Regions from separate parts of the Rufibacter radiotolerans genome, predicted to be linked through region 2. Evidence: riboswitches for the same ligand, from Rfam matches in the RefSeq annotation. Region 2 holds a riboswitch; the other holds the start of a gene.
What was found. Region 2 has a riboswitch for S-adenosylmethionine ahead of metH (methionine synthase). Riboswitches for the same ligand answer to the same signal wherever they lie in the genome.

Region 1 (3,857 bases), 1.2 Mb from region 2:
TCTGTCATTTCCGGTACCTGTTGCCCCTCTTTGCCCTGAAACCCGTTTTCTATGAGCCATTGACGCACAAACTCCTTGGATAGTTGGCGTTGCGGCTGGCCGGCGTCCTGCCGCGCCTGATAGCCCTCGGCGTAAAAGAACCTGGAGGAGTCGGGCGTATGGATTTCATCAATCACATAAATTTTGCCATCGGCTTTGCCGAACTCGTATTTGGTGTCCACCAGGATCAAACCCCGGGCGGCGGCCAGTTCGGTGCCCCGCTTGAAAAGGGCTCTTGTGTAAGCCTCTATCTGCAGGTAATCTTGCTCAGATACTATTCCCTGGCGCAGAATCTCCTCCCGTGAAATATCCTCGTCATGGCCTTCTGCCGCTTTGGTGGTAGGGGTGATGATAGGCTCCGGGAAGGGGTCGTTTTCCTTTAATCCTTCTGGCATCGTTACCCCGCAAAGGGTGCGTTTGCCGGCACTGTACTCGCGCCAGGCATGGCCTGCCAGGTAGCCCCTGATCACCATCTCCACTTTGAACGTATCGCACTGCTTGCCTATGGTCACGTTAGGCGCCGGATGGCTGATGACCCAGTTTGGCACCACATCGGCGGTGGCTTTCAGGAAAGAAGCCGCTATCTGGTTCAATACCTGTCCTTTATAGGGGATGGCCCGTGGCAGCACCACGTCAAACGCTGAGATGCGGTCGGTGGCCACCATGGCCAACTTGTCTTTGAAATAATAAACGTCGCGGACTTTGCCCCGGTAAAACCCGGTCTGGTTGGGGAAATGGAAGTTGGTTTCTTTTAATGCTTGCATAAGAAAGGACTAACAGCGGCAAAGTTAGGAAAGGATAGATAAGGGGCAAGGAAGGATCAAAACTGTTTCTTCTTTGTGCCCCAGGGTAGGCCAGAAACGATAGGCTCCGGGCCGGTTTACCTATTTCTAAAAACCTAGAACATCCATTTAAGCAGAGAGGGTGACTGATGGTGCAAAGGAGGGTTGTTGTGAAGTTGCTAATGAATGTTAGGTAGCGATATGACATTGGCAACGGTAGAAAGCAGGTGTTGCGGGCTTGGCAAAAATAATTTGTTAATTTTTTTAAAATAGTTTGGAAATAATGTTTTGGGGCCTACATTTGCAATATCAAGTCAATTATCAAGGTAGTTGATTTATAAAGAAGAGTGGAGAGACAGGCTCTGAGAAGCTCTAGCAACCTACCAACCGTGTAAGGTGCTAATTCCTGAACCCAATGGACATATTGCCTTGGGGAATATAAATTGATACGAAGATGGAAAATCAAGCAAAAGCCACTTCTTACAATGCAGGGTCACGCCAAACGGCGTTGGTAACAGGTAGTACAATTCATTTCTCTATTAGCACAACAAGCATGCGAATGTGTAGCATGCGGGGCTGTTGTTGTCGCTTCTAATCCACCTTTTCCTGTTTTCCAGGGTCTGACGTGCCGCGGCAGGGTTGTTCCTGCTATTCGTTAGTTTTCCCGGAGTCTTGTTTTTGTTCAATTTTTCAATTGTAACCAGCCATTACTATGTCTTCTCCTTATCGTTTTGAAACCCTTCAGCTGCATGCTGGCCAAGAAATAGATCCTACTACCCGCTCCCGCGCGGTTCCTATTTACCAGACTACTTCTTATGTGTTTGAGAGTGCCGAACACGGCGCCAACCTGTTTGCCTTAAAGCAGTTCGGGAACATTTATACCCGCATCATGAACCCCACCACCGATGTGTTTGAAAAGCGCATTGCTGCCCTGGAAGGCGGAGTAGCGGCCGTAGCCGTGGGTTCAGGCCAGGCGGCGCAATTCATCGCGCTAAACAACATCCTGCAGGCCGGCGACAATTTTGTGGCCTCCAGCAATCTGTATGGCGGTTCTTACAACCAATTTAAAGTAGCGTTTAAACGGCTGGGCATTGAAGTGCGGTTCGCCAAGAATGAAGAGCCTGCTACTTATGCTGCCTTAATTGACGAGAACACCAAGGCGCTTTACCTGGAGACTATTGGCAACCCGCGCTTCAGTATCCCAGATTTTGAATCCATCGCCGCTGTGGCGGCCGGGCACAACCTGCCGTTGGTAGTGGACAATACCTTTGGGGCGGGCGGCTATCTTTTCCAGCCTTTAAAACATGGCGCCAACGTGGTAGTAGCCTCTGCCACCAAATGGATTGGCGGACACGGCACCACCGTGGGCGGCGTGATTGTAGATGGCGGTAACTTTAACTGGGGCAACGGAAAGTTTCCGCAATTCAGTGAGCCATCTGAAGGGTACCATGGTCTTAATTTCTGGGAAGTGTTCGGAGCCAATGGGCCGTTCGGCAACATCGCCTTCGCCATCAGGGCCAGGGTAGAAGGGTTAAGGGATTTCGGTCCATCGTTAAGTCCATTCAATTCTTTCCAATTATTGCAAGGGCTTGAGACGCTTTCACTTCGGGTTGACCGCACGGTAGAGAACGCCTTGGCTTTGGCCCAGTGGCTGGAGAAACACCCATTAGTGGAAAGCGTGAATTACCCCGGCCTTTCCTCCAGCCCGTACCATCTTCTGGCCCAAAAATACCTGAAACGTGGTTTTGGTGGGGTTTTGAGCTTTAACCTGAAGGGCGGAAAAGAAGAAGCCGAGGCGTTTGTGAACAGCCTGGAACTAGTAAGCCACCTGGCCAACGTAGGTGATGCTAAAACGCTCATTATCCACCCGGCCTCCACCACCCACCAGCAATTGGACGAGGAAGAGCAGTTGTCTGCCGGGGTAAACCCCACCTTGCTGCGGGTGTCTGCGGGCATTGAGCACATTGAAGATATCAAGGCAGATATTGAACAGGCGTTTGCCAAAGTAAGGGTGCGTGACACCCAATTAGAGGCCTCTTTAAACTAGTAGTTGCCATGTTATCAGGACGCGTTTTTACTTATACAGATGAGTTTCTTTTGGAGTCCGGGCGATCATTGCCTGGCTTCCAACTCTTTTACACCACCTGGGGCACCTTGAACGAAGACCGTAGCAACGTGATCTGGGTGTGCCATGCCTTTACCGGCAACGCCTTTGTGAAAGACTGGTGGGAAGGCCTCTTTGGCGAAGGCAAAACCTTTGATCCTACCAACCATTTCATTGTTTGCGCCAACTCTTTGGGCAGTTGCTACGGGTCCACTGGTCCCTTGAGCCTCAACCCAGATACGGGTAAGCCTTATTACCACGCGTTCCCAACGCTTTCCGTTCTGGATGCCGTGAAAGCTTTTGACTTGTTGCGTCAGGAACTGGGTATTGAGCAGATTGACGTGTTGGTTGGCGGTTCACTGGGCGGACAGCAAGCCTTGGAGTGGGCCATTGAAAACCCAGAGGTAACCAGGCGCCTGGTGCAGGTGGCGGCCAATTCCCGCCAAACCCCTTGGGCCATCGCTTTCCATGAAACCCAGCGCATGGCCATTGAACAAGATGTGACCTGGCAGTTAGATACTGATGACGCCGGTTTGCAGGGCATGCGGACCGCGCGGGCCATTGCCTTGCTGTCTTACCGTACCTACAAGTCATATAACCAGTCCCAGCGTGATTCCTCTGGTGACCGGAAGCGCCATTACCGCGCCTCAACTTATCAGCAATACCAGGGCGAGAAGCTGGCACAGCGGTTTAATGCCTTTTCTTACTGGCAATTGACCAAGATGATGGATAACCATCACGTGGGCCGCAACCGCGGAGGCCTGGAAGAGGCGCTGCGCCGGGTGCAGGCCGAGACCCTGGTGATTGGCGTGGATACAGATGTGTTGTTCCCCGTGAACGAGCAGCGGTTTGTGGCCCGCCACATTTCAAACGCCACTCTACAGATCATTAACTCAGAAGCCGGTCATGATGGCTTTTTACTGGAGACGGCC
Region 2 (3,857 bases):
AGGCGCTCGGAGCAAAGACTGAAATCGGGGGAATGTGTAGGGCTGCGGAGATTCTCAGGCAAGGGTCTTCCCAGTGAGAACCATCCCCCCTCATCCTACCCTTCTCCCTCAGGGAGAAGGAACTGCAGTGTTGCGTTTTAAGCCCGTTTTCAAAGAAACAGCCTCAAAACGCTGTCCCGCCTCTTCACCGCAGACTCCCCCCTTGAGGGGGGCGAGGGGGGTGTTTACACAGGAGAGCACTTTTAGGGAAGTCACTTAAAACCAAAAGTCAAGGAAGTAAATCCGCACCATTGAAGGGAATACTTCTGCCTTCTTCCTCGTCCCCCTTTGAAGGCCTAGGATGACCACTCCTGCAGATCAACCCACGTTTCCGGCCCGTTTTTCCCAAAACAGCCCCAAAACGGCTTTCCCGTTTCTACCTACTCCTACCTCAATCACCCCTTTTTTCCTAACATTCTCTTTACCAATGGCTTTATCCGTAGAAACCGCAAAACAAAGGCACTTAACATTCGGTTTCTACGTTGAAAGGGAGCAGACCTGAAGTCAGATTTGTTTTTTATCTCCATCTTTACGCGCAAAGGCCCATTGCGCAGGTTCAATTGATTTCCCCCTTGGTCCTCCATTCATTACTTCAACTTCATGTCATCCAAATTAAGATTCATCAATAAAGAAAAGTCCACTTTTTATGCCACCACCCGCTCCAGGGTAGAGGATTATTTGAAAGAGAAAGGAATTTCCCGAAACGCCAATCCGGCCATGTGGCGCAAAATCGCTTTTTACCTGACGGTGTTCGCGGGTCTCTATGCCTTGATTCTCTCCAATCAGTTTGGGCCCTGGACCATGTTTGGCATGACCTTGCTGCTAGGGGTTTTCAGTGCGCTGGTAGGCTTCAACGTCTGCCATGACGCCATCCATGGGTCACTTTCTCCCAACAGCAAAGTCAATAAGGTCTTCAGTTTTGTCTTCAACCTAGTGGGGGCTAGTCCTTATGTCTGGAACCTCACGCACAACGTGGTACACCACACCTATACCAACATTCCCGGCCACGACGAGGACATTGAGGTGGCCCCTGGCTTGATTAGGGTGGCCCCGGGTGAGAAAGTGAACAAACTGCAGCGGTTCCAGCACGTGTATGCTTTCGGGTTGTACAGCCTGTCGTCCCTTTCCTGGGTTCTGAGAAAAGACTACATCAAGTTCTTCCAGAAGCAGATTGGCGCCCAGGACACGACCAACCACCCCAAAGCCGAGTACTACAAACTCTTCGCCTACAAAGCCCTGTACTATGTATTGTTTATTGTACTGCCTTTGGTAGTACTGGATATCACGTGGTGGCAATTTATCATCGGTTTCCTGGGTCTGCACCTGGCCGAGGGCCTGGTGATGGGACTGGTGTTCCAGTTGGCCCACGTGGTGGAAGGCACGGAGTTTCCGGAGCCCAACGAGCAAGGCAACATGGAAGAAGCCTGGGCCGACCACCAGATGCGCACCACCGCCAACTTCGCCATGAAAAACAAGCTGGCCGGTTTCCTTTTGGGCGGCTTGAACCAGCAGATTGAGCACCACCTTTTCCCTAAGGTCTGCCACATCCATTACCCAGGCATCTCTAAAATTGTGAAGGAAACTGCCCATGAGTTCGGCCTGCCCTACATTGAAAGCCCTACTTTCTCACAGGCCCTAGGCTCCCATTATCGCATGCTCAAGAAACTGGGCTGGCAGGCCTATAAGGAACAGGAGCTCGCGTACGCGGATGAGATTTTAGCCGAGAAGCAACTGGCCGTAAATTGAACTTTCGATAGTATTCAAAAAAAAACCGGAAGAACCCGTGTTTCTGGCATCTGCCTGAGATACGGGTTCTTCCGGTTTTCTTCAACAACCACTGCTGCTGGTTACTTTTGCCCTCCTCCCCGTCCCACTTTGAAGACAATCCCGTTTCATTCAAAATTTTCCCTGGTTCAAGTTTGTAACTTGGACCTAAAATGACCTGAAGTTTTCAACTTCAGTGAGGCGCGAGCCTCAAATGGCATAAAGCTGATTCTGAAATTCCCTGTAATTGAAAGAAAGGAACGGTCTTACCTTTGAAGGGGGATGACCACTTGTGCAGAGAAAATCTGTTTTCTCCTCGTTTTCCGCAAACCAGCCCAAAAACAACCCAATTCCACCCCATTTGCATCTTCCGCCCCCAGCCCTTACCTTTGCTCCTGCTTATCAAGAAAGACGGAGGGATTAGGCCCTGTGATGTCTTAGCAACCCAATTCAGTTGGGTGCTACTTCCTGCCCACCACGCCCGCCGTGCTGGGGGAGATGAGTGACGGTTTTCCTACACCCCTACCCGCCACCCTTCCTCCTGCCCTTTCTTGAGCCGCAACCTACCCTTTTGGTGAGCAAAGAAGATGACAAGAATAGAGGAAGAAGTTCAGAAACGCATTTTAGTCTTAGACGGGGCCATGGGCACCATGATCCAGCGGTACAACCTGCAAGAGGCCGACTACCGTGGCGACCGCTTCAAAGACTTCCACCTAGATGTGAAGGGCAACAATGATCTGCTCTCGCTTACCCAGCCCCACATCATCAAGGAAATCCATAACCAGTACTTTGAGGCCGGGGCCGACATTGCCGAGACCAACACCTTCAGTGGCACGTCCATTGCCATGGCCGACTATGACATGCAGGACCTGGTCTATGAGTTGAACTTTGAGTCGGCGCGCATTGCCAAGGAAGCTGCTGAGGAATGGACCGCCAAAACCCCAGACAAACCCCGCTTCGTGGCCGGCGCCATCGGGCCCACCAACCGTACCGCTTCCCTGTCGCCGGACGTCAACAACCCCGGCTTTAGGGCCATCACTTTTGATGAGTTGTTTGACGCCTATACTGAGCAGGTGCGCGGGCTGGTAGACGGCGGCGCAGATTTGCTGCTGGTAGAAACCATTTTTGACACCCTCAACGCGAAGGCGGCCCTGTTCGCCATTGACCAATACAGCCAACAGACCGGCAAGCGCCTGCCGCTTATGGTTTCCGGTACTATCACCGATGCCAGCGGCCGCACCCTTTCGGGCCAGACCGTAGAGGCGTTCCTGCACTCAGTGTCCCACATGCCGCTGTTGAGCGTGGGCTTTAACTGCGCGCTGGGCGCCAAACAGCTGCGTCCGCACATAGAATCCCTGAGCAAAGCCTCTAAATTCCACATCAGTGCCTACCCTAATGCCGGTCTGCCTAACGCCTTCGGGGCGTATGACGAGACCCCAGAGCAGATGGGGGCGCACGTGCGCGATTTCCTGGAAAACAACTTCGTGAATATAGTAGGTGGTTGTTGCGGTACCACGCCACCCCACATCAAGGTCATCGCGGAGATTGCTGCGCAGTACCCGCCGCGTCCGTTGCCTAAATTGCCGGAAGTTCCTACCTATTCTGGTCTGGAGCCGCTCACCGTGTTTGAAGGCTCTAACTTCATCAACATTGGCGAGCGGACCAACATCACCGGCTCCAAGCAATTCAAGCGGCTTATATTAAACGAGCAATACGAAGAGGCCCTGGCCATTGCCCGCGGGCAGGTGGAGAACGGCGCCCAGATTATTGACGTGAACATGGACGAAGGCCTGCTGGACTCTGAGGCCGCCATGACTCTGTTCCTGAACCTGATTGCCTCTGAACCAGATATTGCCAGAGTGCCCATCATGATTGACTCCTCTAAGTGGAGCGTGATTGAGGCTGGCCTAAAATGCGTGCAAGGGAAAGCCATCGTGAACTCCATCTCCCTTAAAGAAGGCGAAGAGAAATTTAAAGAATACGCCCGCAAAGTGCGCAGCTACGGCGCCGCCGTGGTGGTGATGGCCTTTGACGAAGAAGGCCAGGCCGATACC

Region 1: it holds a riboswitch for S-adenosylmethionine, as region 2 does, so the genes downstream of both, TH63_RS09585 (O-acetylhomoserine aminocarboxypropyltransferase/cysteine synthase family protein) here and metH (methionine synthase) in region 2, are expected to answer to the same signal.

The regions. Positions count from the first base shown of each region.
Region 1 is NZ_CP010777.1:2,296,015-2,299,871, reverse strand. Features, by position in the region: gene TH63_RS09590 (phosphoribosylaminoimidazolesuccinocarboxamide synthase) at 1-803, opposite strand, end outside; SAM riboswitch class I at 1,154-1,266, shown strand; gene TH63_RS09585 (O-acetylhomoserine aminocarboxypropyltransferase/cysteine synthase family protein) at 1,534-2,868, shown strand; gene metX (homoserine O-acetyltransferase MetX) at 2,877-3,857, shown strand, end outside.
Region 2 is NZ_CP010777.1:3,483,593-3,487,449, forward strand. Features, by position in the region: gene TH63_RS14220 (fatty acid desaturase family protein) at 640-1,785, shown strand; SAM riboswitch class I at 2,200-2,308, shown strand; gene metH (methionine synthase) at 2,391-3,857, shown strand, end outside.